One region of the Streptomyces sp. NPDC046925 genome, then DNA from elsewhere that is predicted to be linked to it. Evidence: riboswitches for the same ligand, from Rfam matches in the RefSeq annotation. Region 1 holds a riboswitch; the other holds the start of a gene.
What was found. Region 1 has a riboswitch for ZMP and ZTP ahead of glyA (serine hydroxymethyltransferase). Riboswitches for the same ligand answer to the same signal wherever they lie in the genome.
Positions count from the first base shown of each region.

Region 2: it holds a riboswitch for ZMP and ZTP, as region 1 does, so the genes downstream of both, ABZ906_RS10710 (bifunctional 5,10-methylenetetrahydrofolate dehydrogenase/5,10-methenyltetrahydrofolate cyclohydrolase) here and glyA (serine hydroxymethyltransferase) in region 1, are expected to answer to the same signal.

Region 1 covers NZ_JBEYWZ010000011.1:216,624-227,841, reverse strand. Annotated here, with positions in the region: gene ABZ906_RS34740 (GtrA family protein) at 1-8, opposite strand, end outside; gene ABZ906_RS34735 (decaprenyl-phosphate phosphoribosyltransferase) at 50-985, opposite strand; gene ABZ906_RS34730 (phosphatase PAP2 family protein) at 996-1,517, opposite strand; gene ABZ906_RS34725 (FAD-binding oxidoreductase) at 1,684-3,075, shown strand; gene ABZ906_RS34720 (decaprenylphospho-beta-D-erythro-pentofuranosid-2-ulose 2-reductase) at 3,096-3,851, shown strand; gene ABZ906_RS34715 (2'-5' RNA ligase family protein) at 3,867-4,454, opposite strand; gene trpS (tryptophan--tRNA ligase) at 4,529-5,542, opposite strand; gene ABZ906_RS34705 (hypothetical protein) at 5,799-6,560, shown strand; gene glyA (serine hydroxymethyltransferase) at 6,631-7,953, opposite strand; ZMP/ZTP riboswitch at 7,994-8,084, opposite strand; gene rocD (ornithine--oxo-acid transaminase) at 8,196-9,398, shown strand; gene ABZ906_RS34690 (SAM-dependent methyltransferase) at 9,416-10,201, opposite strand; gene ABZ906_RS34685 (glutathionylspermidine synthase family protein) at 10,300-11,218, opposite strand, start outside.
Region 2 covers NZ_JBEYWZ010000002.1:977,459-988,676, reverse strand. Annotated here, with positions in the region: gene ABZ906_RS10730 (helix-turn-helix domain-containing protein) at 1-110, shown strand, start outside; gene ABZ906_RS10725 (SAM-dependent methyltransferase) at 172-957, opposite strand; gene ABZ906_RS10720 (LysR family transcriptional regulator) at 1,077-1,928, opposite strand; gene ABZ906_RS10715 (EamA family transporter) at 2,169-2,978, shown strand; gene ABZ906_RS10710 (bifunctional 5,10-methylenetetrahydrofolate dehydrogenase/5,10-methenyltetrahydrofolate cyclohydrolase) at 3,051-3,911, opposite strand; ZMP/ZTP riboswitch at 3,934-4,019, opposite strand; gene ABZ906_RS10705 (DMT family transporter) at 4,188-5,201, shown strand; gene ABZ906_RS10700 (methylated-DNA--[protein]-cysteine S-methyltransferase) at 5,246-5,749, shown strand; gene ABZ906_RS10695 (2OG-Fe(II) oxygenase) at 5,803-6,537, shown strand; gene ABZ906_RS10690 (Ada metal-binding domain-containing protein) at 6,534-6,836, shown strand; gene ABZ906_RS10685 (hypothetical protein) at 6,833-7,396, shown strand; gene ABZ906_RS10680 (alpha-ketoglutarate-dependent dioxygenase AlkB) at 7,393-8,049, shown strand; gene ABZ906_RS10675 (L-threonylcarbamoyladenylate synthase) at 8,059-8,679, opposite strand; gene ABZ906_RS10670 (protein phosphatase 2C domain-containing protein) at 8,782-9,540, opposite strand; gene ABZ906_RS10665 (AraC family transcriptional regulator) at 9,717-10,673, shown strand; partial or broken gene ABZ906_RS10660 (dioxygenase) at 10,847-11,218, shown strand, end outside.

The DNA of each region.
Region 1 (11,218 bases):
GGGCCCATGGCCCGCAGCCGCTCCCTGAGGGCACTCGCCCCGGTGGCGCTCACCAGTCGGCGACCGCGAGGCCGTACATCGCGATCCACACCAGGCCGATGACGGCGAGCGCCCGGTCGCGCAGCACCACGTCCTCGGGCTCGCCCGCCGTGCCCCGGTCGGCGAAGACCGCGTAGCGCAGGACGGCGAGCACGAAGGCGGCCATCGACAGCTGCCGCCAGGGCAGCGTGCTGCCGTTCGCGGTGCCGCCGCTCTCCATGGCCCACAGGCAGTACGCGAGTACGGCGACACCGGCGGCCAGCTGCCAGACGAAGCGGAGGTAGCCGGTGGTGTATTCGGTGAGCAACGCGCGCGTGGCGCCCAGCTTCTCGGAGCTCCCGGACATCTGGACGGCTTCGGAGTAGCGCTTGGCGGAGACCATGAAGAGCGCGCCGAAGCTCGTGGTGATCAGGAACCAGCGCGAGAGCGGAATGCCGAGCGCCACTCCCCCGATCATCGCCCGCATCAGGAAGCCCGTGGAGACGACGGCGAGATCGACGACGAGGACGTGCTTGAGGCTGACGCAGTAGGCAAGTTGCATCACTACGTAGGCGGCGAGAAGGGCCGCCGTCAGGGGTGTGCAGAACACCGCGGCGGCCAGCGGCGCGAGCACGGCGAGCAGCCCGCCGGTCGCGTAGGCGACCGTCACCGGCACCTGGCCTGCGGCGACCGGTCTGCGGCACTTGGTGGGGTGGGCGCGGTCGGCGTCGGCGTCGCGCGCGTCGTTGATCAGGTAGACGGCGGACGCGGCGGCCGTGAACAGCGCGAACACCAGGAGGAGTTGGATCAGTGAGTGGCGCGAGAAGAGCTCGCCGGCGGCTGCGGGGGCCGCGACGACCAGGACGTTCTTGACCCACTGGCGGGGGCGCGCGGTCTTCAGGAGGCCCAGCGGCAGGGCGAGGGAGTTCGGCCCCGACGGCTGCGGCGGCCGGGGGCGTTCGAGCAGGGCGGTTTCGTCAGCCACGCGTACGGCCCCCGTTCATCCAGGAGGAGCCGATGCGCGCGGTGACGGCGCCGAGGGCCGCGCCCGCCGCCACGTCGCTCGGGTAGTGGACGCCGACGACCATCCGCGAGACGCACATCGCGGCGGCGAGCGGCGGGACGACGCGGGCTCCGACGGGGCTCAGCGCGCCGAAGGCGACGGTGGCCGCGGCGGCCGAAGTGGCGTGCGAGCTGGGGAAGGAGTGCCGTCCCGCGGTCCTGACGAGGGGCTGCGCGTCCGGGTCGCCGCCGGGGCGCGGGCGCCGTACGACGCGCTTGAGGCCCATGCTCGCCAGGTGCGCCGCGGCGGTCAGCGCCGTGGCGCGCAGCCACGTGCCGCGCCGTTCGCGGTCGACCGCGGCGCCCGCGAGCCCCGCGAGGAGCCAGAGGGCGGCGTGCTCGCCGGCCTGCGACAGGCTCCGTGCGGCGGCGGCCACGCGCGCGTCGGAGCCGCAGTCGCGCAGGGCCGACAGGAGCCGGCGGTCCATGTCGTGCATGTGGCCTCCCTCTACGGGGACTTCGAAAACCTGACCTCCCGACCCTCCTAGGTAACCTCTCAATATTTACGTCAATATAGGACGACACTCCATCAATCACCCATTTCGGTGAGGGACTAGATGTATATGAGCAAACCTCCCTTACTTGGGCGATACGGTCACGCCTATGCCTGCCGACTCCGCTCCGACCGCCGCCTCCGCGACCGCGACGACGCCCGAGACCGTGTCCGTGTCGGGCTGGGGGCGCACCGCACCCTCCACCGCCCGTCTGATCCGCCCCCGTTCGCCCGAGGAGGCCGTGGCCGCCCTGAGGGCCTGCGGGGAGCGCGGCGGCATCGCCAGGGGCCTCGGGCGGGCTTACGGGGACGCCGCGCAGAACGCGGGCGGCGCGGTGCTCGACATGACCGGCATGGACCGCATCCACGCCATCGACGCGGACGCGGGCACCGTCCTGTGCGACGCCGGGGTCTCCCTGCACCACTTGATGGAAGTCCTGCTTCCGCTCGGCTGGTTCGTGCCCGTCACGCCGGGGACCCGCTATGTGACGGTCGGCGGCGCGATCGGCACGGACATCCACGGCAAGAACCACCACGGCTCCGGCTCGTTCTCGCGCCATGTGATGGCCGTGGAGCTGCTCACCGCGGACGGCTCGGTGCAGGCGGTGGAGCGCGGCAGCGCCCTGTTCGACGCGACGGCGGGCGGCATGGGCCTGACCGGCGTGATCCTCGCCGCGACGCTGCAACTCCAGCCGGTCGAGACCTCGTTGATGACGGTCGACACGGAGCGCGCCACCGACCTGGACGACCTGATGGCCCGCCTCACCGCCACCGACCACCGCTACCGCTACTCGGTCGCCTGGATCGACCTCCTCGCGCGCGGCGCGTCGATGGGCCGCGCGGTGCTCACGCGCGGCGACCACGCTCCCCTGGACGCCCTTTCGCCACGCGCGCGCAGCGCCCCGCTGACGTTCCGCCCCGGCCGGCTGCCGTCCGCCCCGCGCTTCCTGCCCGAAGGTCTCCTCGGCCGCAAGTCGGTGGGCCTCTTCAACGAGCTCTGGTACCGCAAGGCACCCCGCCTCCGGGTGGGCGAGCTCCAGAAGATGTCGACGTTCTTCCACCCCCTGGACGGCGTCCCGCACTGGAACCGCGTGTACGGCCGCGGCGGCTTCGTGCAGTACCAATTCGTCGTCGGGTACGGCAAGGAGGAGGCCCTGCGACGCATCGTGCGGCGCATCTCGGACCGCGGCTGCCCGTCGTTCCTCGCCGTACTGAAGCGCTTCGGAGAGGGCGATCCGGGCTGGCTCTCCTTCCCGATGCCCGGCTGGACCCTCGCCCTGGACATTCCGGCGAACCTGCCGGGCCTCGGCGCCTTCCTCGACGAGCTCGACGAGGAGGTCGCCGCGTCCGACGGCCGCGTCTACCTGGCCAAGGACTCCCGCCTGCGGCCCGAGATGCTCGCCGCGATGTATCCGCGGCTCGACGATTTCCGCGCGCTGCGGGCGGAGCTCGATCCGCGCGGCGTGTTCCGCTCGGACCTCTCGCGCCGCCTCGCCCTCTAGCACCTCAAGGAGTTGGCCTCATGAAGGACGCCTTCGGCACCCCCCAGTCCCTGCTCGTACTCGGCGGCACCTCGGAGATCGGCCTCGCCACCGCCCGCCGTCTGGTCGCGCGGCGCACCCGTACGGTGTGGCTGGCCGGGCGTCCCTCGCCGGGCCTGGAGAAGGCCGCAGCGGGCCTGCGCGAGCTGGGTGCGGACGTCCGTACCGTCGCCTTCGACGCGCTCGACTCCGAGTCCCACGAGGCCACGCTCGGCAAGATCTTCGCCGAGGGCGACATCGACATGGTCCTGCTGGCCTTCGGCATCCTCGGCGACCAGGCACGCGACGAGGACGAGCCGCTGTCGGCGGTGCGGGTCGCGCAGACGAACTACACCGGGGCGGTCTCCGCGGGCCTGGTGTGCGCGCGGTCGCTGCAGGCCCAGGGGCACGGCGCCCTGGTGGTGCTCTCGTCGGTCGCGGGCGAGCGCGCCCGCCGCACGAACTTCATCTACGGGTCCAGCAAGGCGGGCCTCGACGCCTTCGCCCAGGGCCTGGGCGACGCGCTGCACGGCACCGGGGTGCACGTGATGGTGGTCCGCCCCGGCTTCGTACGCTCCAAGATGACGGCGGGCCTGGAGGAGGCGCCGATGGCGACAACTCCGGAGGCGGTCGCCGAGGCCATCGAGACGGGCCTGCGGCGGCGCTCGGAGACGGTGTGGGTGCCCGGTGCGCTGCGGGTAGTCATGTCGGCGCTGCGGCACGCGCCGCGGGCGGTGTTCCGGCGGCTGCCGGTCTAGAGGTACAGGCCCGGATCAGCGGGCGGGCAGCGTGCTCTGCGCGGCCGGGGCCGTGGCCTGGGGCGGCACCACCGGGCCGCCGCCCCCGAAGGCGAACTCGCGCAGCTTGCGCCAGATTCCGTCGGCGCCCTGTTCGTAGAGCGCGAAGCCGGTGCACGGCCACTCGGCCGAATAGTCCGAAAGCTCCTCGTATGCCCGGTCCATGGCTTCTTCGGAGATGCCGTGCGCCACGGTGACGTGCGGGTGGTACGGGAACTGGAGCTCGCGTGCCATGGGCCCGGAGGCGTCCCGCACCCGCTCCTGGAGCCAGCCGCAGGCCGCGCCGCCCGCCATCACCTGGACGAAGACGACCGGCGACAGCGGACGGAACGTGCCCGTCCCGGAGAGCCGCATCGGGAAGGGGCGCCCGGCGGCCGCGACGGCCCCCAGATGCGCCTCAACCGCGGGGAGCGCCGTTGCGTCCACCTCTGTGGGCGGCAGCAGCGTGACGTGCGTGGGGATGCCGTGTGCCGCGGGGTCACCGAAGCCCGCGCGCCGCTCCTGGAGCAGGCTGCCGTGAGGCTCCGGAACCGCGATCGACACACCGATCGTTACGGTCCCCACGTCGTACTCCTGTCGGTCGGATGGCGGGCAGAGGGCGCTGCTGTATTCGGGTTTGTGGCTGGGGGCTGCGTGGCTCAGTGCTTGGCGGGCAGGAGGCCCACCGCGTCGTACGCACGGGCGAGGGTCTCCGCGGCGACGGTACGCGCCTTCTCCGCGCCCTTGGCCAGGATCGAGTCGAGCGTCTCCGGGTCGTCCAGGTACGCCTGGGTGCGGTCCCGGAAGGGAGTCACGAAGTCGACCATGACCTCGGCGAGGTCCGTCTTCAGCGCACCGTAGCCCTTGCCGGCGTACTTCTGCTCCAGTTCCGGGATACCGGTGCCCGTGAGCGTGGAGTAGATCGTGAGGAGGTTGCTGACGCCCGGCTTCTCCGCGGTGTCGTAGCGCACGACGGTGTCGGTGTCGGTGACCGCGCTCTTGACCTTCTTCGCGGTGGCCTTGGGCTCGTCGAGGAGGTTGATCAGACCCTTGGGGGTGGACGCCGACTTGCTCATCTTGATCGACGGGTCCTGGAGATCGAAGATCTTCGCGGTCTCCTTGAGGATGTACGCCGCCGGGACGGTGAACGTCTCGCCGAGGCGGCCGTTGAAGCGCTCCGCGAGGTCGCGGGTCAGCTCGATGTGCTGGCGCTGGTCCTCGCCGACCGGGACCTGGTTGGCCTGGTAGAGCAGGATGTCCGCGACCTGGAGGATCGGGTACGTGAAGAGGCCCACGGAGGCGCGGTCCGCGCCCTGCTTGGCGGCCTTGTCCTTGAACTGCGTCATGCGCGACGCCTCGCCGAAGCCGGTGAGGCAGTTCATGATCCAGGCGAGCTGGGCGTGCTCGGGGACGTGGCTCTGGACGAAGAGCGTGCAGCGCTCGGGGTCGAGCCCCGCGGCGAGCAGCTGGGCGGCGGCGAGCCGGGTGTTGGCACGCAGGTCGGCCGGGTCCTGCGGAATCGTGATCGCGTGCAGGTCCACCACCATGTAGAACGCGTCGTGGGACTCCTGCAGCGCCACCCACTGGCGGACCGCGCCGAGGTAGTTGCCGAGGTGGAACGAGCCTGCGGTGGGCTGGATTCCGGAGAGCACGCGAGGACGATCAATGGCCATAGGACTCATTCTCTCAGGTGTCTCTCATTGCTCGGAAACAGTCGTGTGACGGGTGTGCCGCGATCTTGTGATCCGGCGCAAGGCTTACTGCTCATCGGGGCGAATCAGGGACGGCCCGGCGTTCAAGGCGTGGCTGTTGCCGATCATTTACCGATGAGACGAGGAACACAGTGACGGGGGGGGCTCGTACATGCGGATGCGGTCTCGGACACGGATACGGACACGGATACGGACGGCGAGGGGGATGTGCGGGTCGGTGGCGGGGCTGACGGCCGCGCTCGCGACCGGGGTCGCGCTGGTGGTGACGGGAGCGCCGCGGGCGGTGGCGGCCGGACCGACGAGCGTCCTCGTGGTCTCGCCGGAGAGCGGGGAGAGCGCGGCGCTCCATGTGAGCGACAAGGAGTACGGCGAGCTGGAGCGCGCTCTCGGTGAGCTGGGCGAGGGGAGGCGCGAGCAGCCGCCGGGGCTCTCCCTGAGCGAGGGCAGCCGTCAGATCAACGTGACGTGGATGGTGCACGACGTGATGCCGGGGCGAGTGGACCGGGCCTATCCGGCGGCCCCGGGCTCCGAGGGCGGCGAGGGCTCCGAGGGCGGCGAGAAGGCCGGGACCGTGTGGATCCACACGACGACGGACGTCGCGTCGATGGCCGGTACCTGGCACAAGGCGAAGGACCCGGCTCGTCTGACGGCGCTGTTCAAGAAGCTCGGGGTCATGGGCGCGCCCTCGGACGACGGCCGTCGGGGGCCGGCCTCCGGGGCGGGCGGGGCGGACCCGGCCCCGCCGTCGGCGCCCGCCCCGGAAGCCGGGACCGGGCAGGCGGCCACCAGACAGGCGGAGGGCACGCGGGGCGACGGCGGTACGGACTGGTGGTGGGCGATACCGGGCGCCGCGGGAGGGGCTGCGGGAGCGCTGCTGCTGCGGGGGCCGCTCGCCGAGCGGCGGCCCCTGCTTGCCTGGCTGCGCGGGCGGCGGCGGCCCCATGAGGACGGGCCTCGGCAGGAGTTGCGGGACCTGTGACCTTCGGCCTGCGCCCGCGACCTGCGCCCGCGCCTACGACCTGCGCGGGGCCCGGCTGCCCCCCCCCTGATCAGCGGCCCGGCAGGCCCGGCGCGGGGTGGGCGGTCATCAGGTCGGCGACCTCGGAGCGGATCTTCGTCAGGGCGTCCTCGTCACCGGCACGGGCCGCGGCGACGCCCCGGTCGATCCACTCGGCGACGGTCGGCATGTGCTGCGTCCCCAGGCCGCGGGAGGTCAGCGAGGGGGTGCCGATACGGACGCCGGAGGGATCGAAGGGCTTCCGCGGGTCGTACGGCACGGTGTTGTAGTTGACGACGATGCCGGCCCGGTCCAGGGCCTTCGCGGCGACCTTGCCGGGGACGTCCTTGGGGGTGAGGTCCATCAGGATCAGGTGGTTGTCGGTACCGCCGGAGACCAGGTCGAAGCCGCGGGCGAGCAGGGCTTCGGCGAGGGCACGGGCGTTGGCGACGACCGCGTGGGCGTAGTCCCGGAAGGAGGGCTGGGACGCCTCGTGCAGGGCGACGGCGATGGCCGCGGTGGTCTGGTTGTGCGGGCCGCCCTGGAGGCCGGGGAAGACCGCCTTGTCGATGGCCTTGGCGTGCTCCTCGCGGGACATCAGCATCGCGCCGCGCGGGCCGCGCAGGGTCTTGTGGGTGGTCGTGGAGATCACGTCGGCGTGCGGCACCGGTGAGGGGTGGGCGCCGCCCGCGATCAGCCCTGCGATGTGCGCGATGTCGGCGACGAGGACGGCCCCGGTCTCCCTGGCGATCTCGGCGAAGGCGGCGAAGTCGATGGTGCGGGGCAGGGCGGTGCCACCGCAGAAGATCAGCTTCGGGCGCTCCTTGAGGGCCAGATCGCGCACCTCGTCGAAGTCGATGCGGCCCGTGTCGTGGCGGACGCCGTACTGGACGCCGCGGAACCACTTGCCGGTGGCGGAGACGCCCCAGCCGTGGGTGAGGTGGCCGCCCATGGGCAGGGCCATGCCCATCACGGTGTCGCCGGGTTCGGCGAAGGCGAGGTACACGGCGAGGTTGGCCGGGGAGCCGGAGTAGGGCTGCACGTTGGCGTGCTCGACGCCGAAGACGGACTTGGCGCGGGCGACCGCGAGGCGCTCCACGGGGTCGATGTTCTGCTGGCCCTCGTAGTAGCGGCGGCCCGGATAGCCCTCGCTGTACTTGTTCTGAAGCACCGTGCCTGAGGCTTCGAGGACGGCGGTGGAGACGTAGTTCTCGCTGGGGATCAGGCGCAGGGTGTCGGCCTGGAGCTGCTCCTCGGCGGCGACGAGGGCGGCAAGTTCGGGGTCCTCGGCGGTGAGCGCGGGGTGGCTAAGGATGTTCGGCGAGTCCGCGGGATTCGGGGAAACCCGGGAATCGGGCGAAGAGGGGTGAGTCATGGCGTCCTCCGGGGCGAGCGGTCAGTGTCCGGTCGTGGTCCCGGGGTGCCCAGGCGGTCGGCACCTCGAAGGTCTGGCCCCGCACGGCTTCCCCGGGGTCCGTTCCCCGTACGCCAGTCGCCGTGCTGTAGAGGCGAGCCTAGCGGGCACGCCGCGTCGGCGGGTTTCCCCGTCCACGATCCGAGCGACGATAGGAATTGGGCGCCACACCCGCCCCCTGCCGCAGGACGAACGGAGACCCCGTGTCGAGTACCGAAGAGTTCATCACCTCGGCCGAAGCGCACAGCGCGCACAACTACCACCCGCTGCCCATCGTGGTCGCGTCGGCGGAGGGTGCCTGGATGACCGACGTCGAGGGGCGCCGCTACCTCGACATGCTGGCCGGATACTCCGCGCTGAATTTCGGGCACGGCAACCGCCGGCTGATCGAGGCGGCCAAGGCGCAGTTGGAGCGGGTGACGCTCACCTCGCGGGCCTTCCACCACGACCGCTTCGCCGAGTTCTGTACGCGGCTCGCGGAGCTGTGCGGCAAGGAGATGGTGCTGCCGATGAACACGGGGGCGGAGGCCGTGGAGACGGCCGTGAAGACCGCCCGGAAGTGGGGTTACCAGGTCAAGGGCGTGCCCGACGGGCGGGCGAAGATCGTGGTCGCGCGCGACAACTTCCACGGCCGGACCACGACCATCGTCAGCTTCTCGACGGACGCCGAGGCGCGCGCGGACTTCGGTCCCTACACGCCGGGTTTCGAGATCGTCCCGTACGGCGATCTGACGGCGATGCGGGCGGCGGTCACGGAGAACACCGTGGCCGTGCTCCTGGAGCCGATCCAGGGGGAGGCCGGGGTCCTTGTGCCTCCGGCCGGGTATCTCGCGGGCGTACGGGAGTTGACGCGCGAGCGGAACGTCCTGTTCATGGCGGACGAGATCCAGTCGGGGTTCGGCAGGACCGGGAAGACGTTCGCCTGCGAGCACGAGGGCGTGGTGCCCGATGTGTACGTCCTGGGCAAGGCGCTCGGCGGGGGTGTCGTGCCGGTGTCCGCGGTGGTGGCGGACGCGGATGTGCTCGGGGTGTTCAAGCCGGGTGAGCACGGCTCGACGTTCGGCGGCAATCCGCTGGCGTGCGCGGTGGGCCTCGAGGTCGTCGCCATGCTGAGCTCGGGCGAGTACCAGCAGCGGGCCACCGAGCTCGGCGAGCATCTGCACGCCGAGCTGGGGCTGCTCACCGGCACGGGCGCGGTGACGCAGGTGCGGGGGCGCGGGCTGTGGGCGGGCGTCGACATCGAGCCGTCGTACGGCACGGGCCGTGAGATCTCCGAGAAGCTGATGGGCCTGGGCGTCCTGGTCAAGGACACCCACGGCTCGACGATCCGGATCGCTCCCCCACTGGTGATCAGCAAGGAGGACCTGGACTGGGGGCTTGATCAACTGCGTTCTGTGCTGGCCTAGCCCCCGGCACCGGGGGTTCAGCGCTTGGCGCCGACCCCGCCGAACATGGCCACGTCCTCGGCGTCCGTCGCGTCCTGTGTGCGCCAGCGGTTGCACGACACCACACCGGGGGCGAGCAGCTCCAGGCCCTCGAAGAAGCCGGTGACCTGCTCGGGGGTGCGCTGCGTGAGCTTGGGCGTGCCGTTCTCGTTCCAGAACGCCACCGCCTCGTCCACGTCGGGCATCGCCGGGCTGGTGATCGTGTGCGAGAGGACGAGGTGGCTGCCGGCGGGCAGGGCGTCGAGCAGGCGGCGCACGATGCCGTACGCCTCGGAGTCGTCGTCGATGAAGATGACGACTCCGAGCAGGATCAGTCCGACCGGCTGGTCGAAGTCCAGGGTCTTGGCCGCGTGTTCGAGGATCGTCGTGACGTTGCGCAGGTCCTCGTCGAGGTAGTCGGTCCTGCCCTCGGGGGTGCTGGTGAGCAGGGCGCGGGCGTGGGTGAGGACCAGCGGGTCGTTGTCCACGTAGACGACCCGCGACTCGGGGGCGAGGCGCTGGGCGACCTCGTGGGTGTTGTCGGCGGTCGGCAGGCCCGTGCCGATGTCGAGGAACTGCCGGATGCCGCACTCGGTCACGAGGTGGCTGACCGCGCGCCCGAGGAACTGCCGGTCGGCGAGCGCGTAGTCCCCGATACCGGGGTGCAGCGCGCGGATCTGGTCCCCGGCGGCCTGGTCGACGGGGTAGTTGTCCTTGCCGCCGAGCCAGTAGTTCCAGATCCGGGCCGTGTGAGGCTGCGTGGTGTTGATCCTGCTGTCGGACATGTTCGCTCCGCCTCCGAGTGCGTCATATCGATCAAACGGCAGCGTACTAGCGGGATTTGGCCCTGGCCCCACCCGTACCTCGGAGCTGTGTGCGCACCTCAGAGGATCACGTGCGGCAGGAACCTCGCGTACTCGTCCGTGATCAGGCCCGACGACTCCCGGATGCCGAGCCCCGCCGCCTCGTCCTCGACGACCCACGCGCCGAGCACCACACGGTTGCCGTCGAAGTCCGGCAGCGGCGCCAGCTCCTGGTAGCAGCAGGCCTCCTCGCGTACGAGGGGCCCGGCGGATTCCGAGCCCGGCGGGTGGATCGTGACTCCGGCACCCTCCCTGCCGAGGAGCGGCTTGGCGACGTAGCCCCGGCCGGAGGCCAGCTCGCGCGGGCCGTCCAGATAGGCGGGCAGGAGGTTGGGGTGGCCGGGGTACAGCTCCCAGAGGATCGCGAGCAGCGCTTTGTTGGAGAGGAGCATCTTCCAGGCGGGCTCGATCCAGAGGGTGGAACCGGTGCCGCCGCCGTTGTCGAGGGTCTCCAGGACGTGCGGGGCGAAGCGGTCGGTGGTCAGCCACTCCCACGGGTAGAGCTTGAAGCAGCTGCGGATGAAGCCGAGCTTCTTGTCGACGAAGCGCCGCGAGAGACGGTCCCAGCCGATGTCCTCCATGGAGATCGCCTCGGTGGCGAGCCCGGCCTGCTGCGCGGTCTCGCGCAGGTACGCGACCGTCATCAGGTCCTCGCCGAGCTCGTCGCCCGCCGAGTGCGCGAAGTACAGCGGGCCGCCGGGCGGGAGCAGCGGTGCCTGCTTCTTCCAGGCGTCGACGAGGCGTTCGTGGAGGGAGTTCCACTGGTCGGCGCCGGGGAAGCGCTCCTCCATCCAGAACCACTGGGGGCTCGCGGCCTCGACCAGGGAGGTGGGGGTGTCGGCGTTGTACTCCAGCATTTTCGCCGGGGCGCCGCTCCTGCTGTCGTAGTGCAGGTCGAATCGCCCGTAGAGGGACGGGAGTTCGGCCCGTCGGTGCCAG
Region 2 (11,218 bases), on a different contig from region 1:
AGGGGCCGCTCGCCGCCGTCAGGGCGTGGGCCGAAGAACACATGACGGAGATCGACCGCGCCAACGAACGCAGCGACGCGGCGGCGGCCGACGGCCCGGGCGACGACTGAGGCGCCCGGACCGTCCCTGTCTCTGTCGCTATCCCTGTTCCTGTTCCTGCGCCCGTGCCTGTCAGGGCTTGCGCGCCACCGCGGCGTAGATCCCGCTGCCTTCCGCCTCCGGCCGCGCGGTGTCCCGGAACCACTCCGGGGCCGTCACCAGGCCGGGCTCCACGATGTCGAGCCCGTCGAAGAAGCGGCTGACCCCGGCGCGGTCGCGGAACCCGAGCTGGATGCCGCCCTTCGCATACTCCGCGGTGACCTGCGCCGAGAGCTCCGGGAAGATGTCGGACGAGGCGTGCGAGAGCACCAGGTGGCTGCCCGACGGCAGGGCGTCGACCAGCGTGCGCACGATGCCGTACGGGTCCTGGTCGTCCGGCAGGAAGTGCATGAGCGCGATCAGCGAGAGGGCGATCGGGCGGTCGAAGTCCAGCAGGCCGCGGGCGTGATCCAGGATCTCGAGGGGCTCGCGGACATCCGCCTGGATGTAGTCGGTCATCCCCTCCGGGCGGCTGACGAGCAGGGCCTCCGCGTGGCGCAGCACGATGGGGTCGTTGTCGGTGTAGACGACCCGCGCCGACGGCACGATGCCCTGGACGATCTGGTGCAGATTCGGCTCGGTGGGGATGCCGGTGCCGATGTCGAGGAACTGGTCCATGCCCTGGGTGGCGAGCCAGGCGGTCGCGCGGTTCATGAACGCGCGGTTCTGCCGTGCGGCGTCCTTGGCCTCGGGCGGCAGCTTCTCGCCCACGGCCTCGTCGACGGGGTAGTTGTCCTTGCCGCCGAGCAGCCAGTCATAGACGCGCGCGGGATGCGGGTTGGTGGTGTCGATCGTCGGCCTGGGCGCATCTGCGGTCATGACGTACTCCGTTGCTGCTGCGTAAGACGCTGGGAGCCGCAGTCTGCCACAGCAACATCACCTTGGGCATGGGTTGTTGGGACTGGAGTCGGTGCAGGTCGCGGAGGGTTGCGGGGGCCTTACGGCCGGTAGAGATCGGTCAGCAGCGCCACGGCCGCGTGCGTCATGGGATGCGGGTCGTGGCGGCGCCAGATGAGGTGCACGGCGATCGGGTCGGCGTCGCGCAGCGGGCGGAACACGACACCGTCGCGGCGGTACTGGTTGGCGGTGCTCTCCGGGGTGAGGCCGACACAGCGGCCCGACGCGATGACGGCGAGCCAGTCGTCGATGTCCTGGGTGTACTCGATCGGGGGGCGGGCCTCTTCGGGCCACAGCTCGGCGGTGGTGGTGCCGGTGCGCCGGTCGATCAGGAGCGTCCGCTCCCGTATGTCGGCCAGCGGGACGGAGCGCCGCCTGGCCCACGGATCGTCGCTCGCCAGGGCGCAGAAGCGGCGTTCGTGGCCGACGGCGGCGCTGGCGAACCGGGCCTCGTTGAAGGTGGTGCGCACGACGGCGAGATCGCACAGGCCCTCGGCGAGGCCGCCGGTCGCGGAGTTCGTCCGGATCAAGTACAGCTCGACGTCCGGATGCCCGGCGGCCCAGCGGCGCTGGAACTCCGCCGTGTGGCGGCCCATCGCGGACCAGGCGTGGCCGATGCGCAGCCGGGTGTGTCCGGTGGTCGCCTCGCGGATGAGGTCATCGGCCTCCGCGAGCAGATGCCGGGCCCGCGCGAGGACCTGCACCCCCGCGGTCGTGGGGGTGACGCTGCGGCTGGTGCGGTGCAGCAGCCGCACCCCGAGCACTTCCTCCAGGCCGCCGAGGGTCCGGGAGACGGCCGCCTGGGAGACGCCCAACTCGGCCGCGGCGTCGGTGAAGCCGCCGGTGTCGACGATGGCGACCAGGCAGCGCAGGTGCCGCAGTTCCAGATCCATGGCCGCAGTCTAGGGATGCGCGGGGCGTACGGATAACCGGAGCGTATGGATAACCAAAGCGTATGGATGAGCACTCCCATGCATTTTTCGTATGCGCGCAAGAGGCGCATCCTGCGGTGCATGCGAACGTCTCAGAGCCAAGCAGCGCCCGTCGTCGCCCCGGGCGGCCCGAGTGACCCGGGCGGCCCGAGCGAACCGGGCGGTCGCCCGGCGGAGGCCCCACGCGGCCGGCTGCTGGGCATGGCGATGATGTTCGGCAGCGGGATCTCCAACCAAGTCGGCGCAGCCACAGGCGCGTTGGCGTTCGACGCCATCGGCCCGGCCGGTGTCGTGGCGGTACGGCAGTGGGTCGCCGGAGTCGTGCTCCTCGCGGTGGGCAGGCCCCGGGTGCGCGCCTTCACCTGGCGCCAGTGGTGGCCGCTGCTGTGCCTGGCGGCGGTCTTCGCCACCATGAACCTCTCGCTCTACACCGCGATCGACCGCGTGGGCCTCGGCCTCGCGGTGACCCTGGAGTTCCTTGGCCCCCTGACGGTCGCCCTTGCCGCGTCCCGCCGCGCCGTAGACCTCGGCTGCGCGGTCGTCGCGGGGGCGGCGGTGGTGGCACTGGCCCGCCCGCAGCCCAGCACGGACTACGCGGGCATCGCCCTCGGTCTGCTCGCCGCGGCCTGCTGGGCGTCGTACATCCTGCTCAACCGCACGGTCGGCGCCCGCCTTCCGGGCGTCGAGGGGTCGGCCGCCGCCGCGGGGATCTCCGGGCTCCTCTACCTGCCGGTCGGCATCGCGGTGTTCGCCCACCACCCGCCCACCGCTACGGCCCTGGGCTGTGCGGCAGCCGCGGGCATCCTCTCCTCCGCGGTGCCGTTCCTCGCCGACCTGCTCGCCCTGCGCCGGGTCGACGCCCGGTTCTTCGGGATCTTCATGAGCGTCAACCCGGTCCTCGCGGCGCTGGTGGGCATGGTCGTCCTGGGGCAGTCCCTCGGCTGGGTGGAGTGGCTGGCCATCGCGGCGATCGTGACGGCGAACGGGGTCAGCGTCCTGAGGCGGTCCTGACACGCGCCCTGCCACCCGGGCGTTGCGCGTGTGCCCGGGTGTCTGTGCGTCCGTGTGTCCGTATGTCCGCGCTCAGTCCAGTCCGAGCTGCCGCGTCGCCGCCTCGACCGTCTGGGCGAGCAGCACGGCGATGGTCATCGGGCCGACGCCGCCGGGGACGGGAGTGATCAGGCTCGCGCGGTCCCGGGCGGTGTCGAAGTCGACGTCGCCGACGTTGCCCGCGTTGTAGCCCGCGTCGATGACCACCGCGCCGGGCTTGATGTCCGCGCCGGCGATGAAGCGCGGCTTGCCGACCGCGGCGATCAGGACATCGGCCTGCCGCACGATCGAGGGCAGGTCGGCGGTGCGCGAGTGGCAGTACGTCACCGTCGCGTCCTTGCCCAGGAGCAGCATGCCCGCGGGCTTGCCGAGGATGGCGCTGCGCCCCACGACGACGGCGTGCTTGCCGGTGAGGTCGACGTCGTACTCCTCGAGCAGACGCATGATGCCGCCGGGGGTGCAGGACACGAAGCCGGGCAAGCCGAAGCCCATCGCCGCGAACGAGTGCATGGTGACGCCGTCGACGTCCTTGGCCGGTGCGATCGCCTCGAAGGCGGCACGCTCGTCGATGTGCGGCCCCACCGGGTGCTGGAGCAGGATGCCGTGCACGGTCGGGTCATCGGAGAGGGCGGTGATCGTCTCGATCAGCTCGGCGGTGGAGACCGAGGCGGGCAGGGCCACGTGCCGCGACTCGATGCCCGCCTTCTCGCAGCGGGCGCGCTTCATCCGGACGTACGTGACCGAGGCGGGGTCCTCGCCGACCAGGACGGTCGCCAGGCAGGGGGACGAACCGGTGCGGCGGCGGATGTCCGCGGCGGTGGCGGAGGCGGTCTCGACGATACGGCGGGCGAGGCCGGTGCCGTCCATCAGGCGAGCTGTCTGCGTCTGGGGCATGTGCCACTCCTGGGCTTCAGGGGGGAGTTGCCCAGGCGCGCGGCATCGACACGAGGTCAGGCCGCTCCCCGGTGGTACTCCACCTCAGCGCCAGTCACGGCCCGCCTCTCACCCTAAAGGACCGCGCGGGCGGCGAGGGTGCTCGCACCCCGGATGTAGTTGTGCTTAACGAAAGTTCAGAACTCTTCGCTTGTCCTTCCAGGTCGGCGGCGGCATCGTTCACTGACAGCGGCCGGAGGACACCGGATGACGACGGCCCGGACAGGGAGGGCAACCGTGAACGGCGTCCCCGGAAGAACATGGGCAGCGGCGAGGGTGGGCGTGCTCGCCCTCCTGTGGGGATCCACCTTCCTCTGGATCAAACTGGCCCTGGAGGGCCTGACTCCCGTGCAGGTCACGCTCCTGCGCTGCGCACTGGGCGCGGGGACCCTGACGGTGCTGCTCCTCGGCACCCGCGGCCGTCACACTCGCGGCCGTGGCACCCGCGGCCGTCTTCCCGCCGGCTTGACGACGTGGAAGCACATCTTCGTCGCCGCCTTCTTCTGCAACGCCCTGCCCTTCGGTCTCTTCAGCGTCGGGCAGCAGACCGTCGACTCCGGGGTGGCGGGCGCGTTGAACGCGACCACCCCGCTGTGGTCCGTTCTCATCGGCCTCGGCATCGGCACGGAACGAGGCCTGCGCCCGGTCCGCCTCGCCGGGCTCCTCATCGGATTCGCGGGTACGACGCTGATCTTCGCCCCGTGGCAGCAGTCGGGGCTGACGAGTTGGGGCGCCCTGGCGATCGTGGGCGCCGCGGCGAGCTACGCCGTCGGTTTCGCGTACATGGGCCATCACCTCGTCGGCAAGGGCATGCCCACGCTCTCCCTCTCCGCGGCCCAGCTGATGGCCGCCACGGGTCTGACGGCGCTTGCCCTGCCGGTCGGCGGCCTGGAGGCGGTCCACGTGGAGCACACGACGCTGCTCGCCGTCCTCGTCCTGGGGATCTTCGCCACCGGCGTCACCTTCCACCTCACCTACCGGATCATCGCCGACGAGGGCGCGACCAACGCGGCGACCGTCGGGTATCTGCTGCCGGTGGTCTCCGTGGCGCTGGGCGCCGTCGTGCTCGACGAGGCCTTCAGCTTCCGGGTGGCCGCGGGCATGGCGGTCGTGCTGATCGGCGTCGGCATGACACGTCGGCAGAAGCAGGACCCGAAGCAGAAGCAGGACCCGAAGCAGAACCAGAAGCCGGACCCCCAGCGTGACGTCCGAATCCCGCCAGCATCCAAGGTCGCGATACCTCACCGTTGAAGAGGAAAGAAGGCACGGAGAGGCAAGGAAAGAGGGAGGTCGCCATGACCGTCCACACGACCGTCACCAGCCCGCTCGGCGAACTGCTCCTTGTGGGGGAGCCGACACGGGACGGCGTCTCGCTGACGTCGCTGACCATGCCCGGCCGGCGCAACGCCCCGGCGGTGCAGGCCGGTTGGGCCCACGACCCCGAGCGCTTCGCAGGCGTCGCACGACAGCTGGCCGCCTACTTCGCCGGTGAACTCACCGCGTTCGAGATCGAGTTCACCCCGAGCGGCACCGAATTCCGGCAACGCGTCTGGCACGCCCTGGAAGAGATCCCTTACGGCACGACCACCACCTACGGCGCCCTCGCTGAGCGGCTCGGCGTGGAACGCGCCGGGGTCCAGGCCCTGGGCGGAGCGATCGGCGCGAACCCGCTGCTCCTGGTGCGCCCGTGCCACCGGGTGATCGGCGCGGACGGCTCCATGCGCGGCTACGCGGGCGGAGTGGAGCGCAAGGTCCGGCTCCTCGCCCACGAAGGCGCCCTGCAGCCCACCCTCGTCTGACCTGCCCCTCGCCCGCCCGCCCCCTGCACGCACGACCACGAAGGGCCCCGACCATGATCGACACCATGCACCCGGCGGACACCGGCGCAGGGGAACGCGTCGCTGCCGGGGACTGGGACGCGCTGACCGCCGAACTCGACGCACACGGCCACGCCCTCACCGGCCGACTCCTGACCCCCGAAGCATGCCGTGACATCGCCGCCCTGTACGACGAGACCGACCGCTTCCGCTCGACCGTCGACATGGCCCGCTACCGCTTCGGCTCCGGCCAGTACCGCTACTTCACCCACGAACTGCCCGATGTCGTGCGGGAGTTGCGCGAGGCGTTCTACCCCCGGCTGCTGCCCGTCGCCCGCGACTGGGCCGCGAAGCTCGGCAAGCCCGCCCCCTGGCCCGAAACCCTGGGGGAGTGGGTGGAGATGTGCCACGCGGCCGGCCAGGCCAAATCCGCGCAGATCCTCCTGCGCTACGGCCCCGGCGACTGGAACGCCCTGCACCGTGACGTCTTCGGCGACATGCTCTTCCCGCTCCAGGTCGTCATCGGCCTCGACGTACCGGGAGCCGACTTCACCGGCGGCGAGTTCATCATGACCGAGCAGCGCCCCCGCGCCCAGTCGCGCGGCTCGTCCACCACCCTGCCGCAGGGCCACGGGCTGATCTTCACCACCCGCGACCGGCCCGTCGCCTCCCGGCGCGGCTGGTCGACCGGGCCGATGCGGCACGGCGTGAGCACCGTCCGCTCCGGTCGGCGGCGCACGCTCGGCCTGGTCTTCCACGACGCGGCGTGATCCCCGCTCCGGACGCCGCGCCACCGGCCCCCCGTACGTACACGCTGTGCGGCCCGGATGGGAAGCCGTACGCCGGCAGCACGCCCGGCACCCCGGGCGGACACCGCCGCGGGCGCCTGTACGGCCGCCTCTGCCCCTCCGCGCTGCGGGCCGTCGCCCGCGGCCCCTACGCCGCCCACCGGGTCTTCTTCCCCGACGAGGCCACCGCGATCGCGGCCGGATACCGCCCCTGTGCGGTCTGCCTGCCCGGTCAGTACGCTCGGTGGAAAGCAGACCCAGAAAGCACCGGCACACCATGAGCATCCTCACGGAACGGGACACCTCCCGCTCGCCCCTGATCGGCGCCGCCGATCTCGCCGCCCACGCGGACCTGCCCGCGCCCGCCGCGCACACCGAAGCCGAACTCGCCGCCCTGATCGGCCTGTTGACCCTGCCGAAGGCGCGCATCGAGACCGTCACCGTCGGCCACGGCCGCGACACCGCGTCCCGTGCCGCCGCCGAAGCCTTCGCCGAGGCGTGGACGGCCCGCGGCGGCACGGTCCTCACCACGGTGAGCTGGCCCGAGACGGCCGCCTCCTGGCTGCGCCCCGCGCACCGCCTGACGGCGGAGCTCCCCGACGCCTGGGTCCTGGCCGCGGCGCCGCTCGGCCTGGCCCAGCTGGCCCGCCGCCTGCGCCACTCCACCGACTGGGACCCGGCCCGCAGCTACGCCTTCGCCTCGCTCCAGGACTCCCGCGTCCCCGCGCTCGCCGGAGCCGACGTGCTCCACGGCCTGCGCGGCGCCACCGCGGACGGCGCGGTCTGGGACGTGCGCCACGGCTGGGTCACCGTCCGCCCGCCCGCCGAGGAGCCTGCGTGAGCGCCCTGATCCCCCGGCCCACCACGGAGATCGCCCCCGGCGCGGTGCACGTGCCGCAGTGGCTCACCCCGGAGCAGCAGCGCGAGCTCGTCACGGCGTGCCGCGGCTGGGCCACAGGCCCGGTGCCGATCCGCCACACCGAGCTGCCGCGCGGCGGGGTCATGTCCGTGCAGACGGTCTGCGTAGGCTGGCACTGGCAGCCCTACCGGTACACCCGCACCGCCGGAGACGTGAACGGCCGGCAGGTCGCCGCCTTCCCGCGGTGGATGGTCGAACTGGGCCGCCGGGCGCTGACGGCGGCGTACGGAGACGGGTCCGCCGCCGACTACACGCCGGACACGGCCCTGATCAACTTTTACGACGGGCAGGCCAGGATGGGCATGCACCAGGACAAGGACGAGCGGTCGTCGGCCCCGGTGGTCTCCCTGTCCATCGGCGACACCTGCGTCTTCCGCGTGGGCAACACCGAGACCCGTACCAAGCCCTACACCGACATCGAGCTGGCCTCCGGCGACCTGTTCGTCTTCGGCGGACCCTCGCGCTACATCTTCCACGGCGTGCCCAAGGTCCACGAGGGCACCGCTGACCCCGACAGCGGTCTGACCTCGGGCCGCCTGAACATCACGATGCGGGTCACCGGCCTGACGGGGTGACCCGGCAGGCTACTCGAACCGCGAGGTGTCGCCCGCGCCGCGCCGTACGATCTCGGCCTCGCCGCCGGAGAAGTCGATGACCGTGGTCGGGCTCGTGCCGCAGTCGCCCGAGTCGACGACGGCGTCCACCTGGTGGTCGAGCCGTTCCTTGATCTCCCAGCCCTGCGTCAGCGGCTCCTCCTCGTCGGGCAGGAGCAGCGTGCTGGAGAGCAGCGGCTCGCCGAGCTCGGCGAGCAGCGCCTGCGTGACGACGTGGTCGGGGATCCGGACCCCGACGGTCTTCTTCTTGGGGTGCAGGAGCTGGCGCGGCACCTCCTTCGTCGCGGGGAGGATGAAGGTGTAACTGCCGGGCGTCGCGGCCTTGATCGCACGGAACACGTCGTTGTCGACGTGCACGAACTGGCCCAGCTGCGCGAAGTTCTCGCAGACGAGGGTGAAGTGGTGGCGATCGTCGAGGTTGCGGATCCTGCGGATCCGGTCCAGGCCGTCGCGGTTGCCCAGCTGGCAGCCCAGCGCGAAACAGGAGTCCGTCGGATACGCGATGAGCGCGCCGGAGCGGATGCTGTCGGCCACGGTGCTGATGCTGCGCGGCTGGGGGTTGTCGGGGTGCACGTCAAAATACTTGGCCATCCGCCGAGCGTACGTGATCGCCACAGCAGTCCCCGGATTCACAGGGGACGCACTCCGGACCGTCGCGCACGCGCGTGCCGCTAGTTGGCGTCCAGTCGTCGTCTAGTCGTCGTCGACGACGGTGATCAGCGCGAGCGTGATGTTGTCGGGGCCGCCGGCGTCGATGGCGGCTTTCCACAGCTCGAAGACCGCACGGCCGCCGTCATGGGCCGCGAGCAGCTCGTCGAGAGTCTCCTCGGGCACGGGGTCGGTCAGTCCGTCCGTGCACACCAGGAAACGTTCACCCCCGACGAGCGGCACCGTGCTGACGTGCGGGGTGACCGCGCTGAACCGGAGCGCACCGCCGAGCGCCTGCGTCACGATCGACGTGGTGCGCCGTCCCGGTGCGGGCGGCGGGCTGTCGTCGACGCTGACCTGGCGCAGCGTGCCACGGGCACCGCCGCGGCCCACGTCGAGCACGCGGCTGTCACCGACGTTGAACACGAGCAGTTCGGAGCCGAGGACCACGACCCCCGCGACCGTGGTGCCCATGGTGGCCAGCTCCGGATCGCGCTCGGCGGCGTCGTACACGGCGTGATTGCAGGCGCTGAGCGCGTCGCGTACGGCCTCTTCGCTGTCGAGGACGGGTCCGAGCGACGCGAGGCGCCGTGCGACGATGCCGCTGGCCACCTCGCCGCCCGGCTGGCCGCCGATGCCGTCGGCGACCGCGACGACGAGGGGGTTGCCGAGCGGGAAGCCCAGGGTCTGCGGGTTCTCGCTCGTGGTCCCGCACAGCGTCCACGGGCCGACGGCCAGGCTGTCCTCGTTCTGATCGCGTACGAGCCCCGGGTGGCTCAGCGCGGTGACTGTTGTGTACGGCATCCTGTCCCGCCTCTCCGCAACGGCAGGCGTATCTCGCCCCACCATTGTCGCGCCGCGAGCCGTCGGCGGCTCAGTTGCTGCCCGTGGTCGCCCTCTGCCCGCCGGTGACCGCGCGTGCCATGGTGGGGGACCGGGCTGGTCTGGACCAGTCTTCGGTCGCGGTGAGGAGCGTACGCATGCGCGGTACAACGGTCTTGCCCGGCGAGGGAAACAGCGGATTACCCGGCGAGGAAGGCATGCCGACGCACCGCCTGGAGGTGCCCATGCCCAATGCGCTGCCGTTCGCCATCGGCACGTTCGACACCATCGGGCCGATGTCGCGCGCCTCCTTCCCGCACCGGCACACCTTCCACGAGATCGTCCACGTCACCGGCGGCACCGGCGAACACGTCGTCGACCTGGCCCGCTTCGCGCTGAGCCCGCCGAACCTGTGCTTCATCGCCCCCGGCCAGGTCCACCACTGGGAGAACGTCAGGGGACTTCAGGGGCACGTCATCCTCTTCACCGACGACTTCCTCCTCGACCACCCGGCGGACCGCCCCGCGCTGCGCGTGCTCGGGCGGCGCTCCTGGCTCGAACTGCCCGACGACGCGGCCGACCGGACCGCGCGGCTCGTCGCCGATCTCGACGGCGAGTACCGGACGGGGGCCGACGGCTTCCAGAGCGTGCTGCGCGCCCTGCTGCACGTCCTCGTGGTGCGCTCGGCACGACTTCCCGCACAGCATCCGGCCGCCGCCGGTGCCGAACCGCGCTCGCGGCCCGGCTCGGTCGCCGCGGAGTTCGTGAGCCTGCTCGCCACCCCGGAGGGCCCTCTGCACTCCGTGCACGCGTGCGCGCGGCACCTGGGCGTCTCCGTGAGCTACCTCGGCGAGGCGGTGAAAGCCTCCACGGGCCGCACACCCGGCGAACTGATCCGGCAGGCCCGCGTGCACGAGGCCAAACGCCTGCTGCTGCGAACGGAGTTGTCGGTACGTCAGATCGGTGTGCGGGTCGGTTTCGGTGATCCGGCCTACTTCTGCCGCTTCTTCCGCCGGGAGACCGGCGCGAGCCCCGGCGACTTCCGGCGCGGCGACGGCGATATTCACCACGACCACCGCCTTGAGTCCATCGCCCGTGCTCGCCCCCTTGCATAGCTTCGGTGCCGATCCGGAACCCACCCCACCCCTCAGGAGGAGCGATGGAGCACGAGATCGGCACGCCCGGAGACGGCACAGATCACCGCGGCGGCAAGGACGGCGGCAGCGGCGGGGACAACGGCGGCGGTCCCAGCCGCAAGACCGTCCTGAGAGCGGCCGCCGCGGTGGGCATGGCCCTGCCCGTGGCCTTCATGGGGGTCCCCGCGCTCGCCAGGACCGCGGGCGAGCGGGGCGTCGCCCCGGAGGCGACCCCGGCCTGCGACGACGGCGACGACCCCACGCCCCCGCAGATGGAGGGACCGTACTTCAAACCCAACTCCCCGCAGCGCACCTCGCTCCTGCAGCCCGGCACACCGGGCGTACGGCTCACCGTCACCGGCTACGTCTTCGGGCGCGCCTGCCGTCCGATACCCCGGGTCCTGCTGGACTTCTGGCAGGCCGACACCTACGGGACGTACGACAACACGGGATTCCGCTTCCGGGGGCACCAGTTCACCGACGCGACCGGCGCGTTCAGGCTCACCACGATCGTGCCCGGCCTC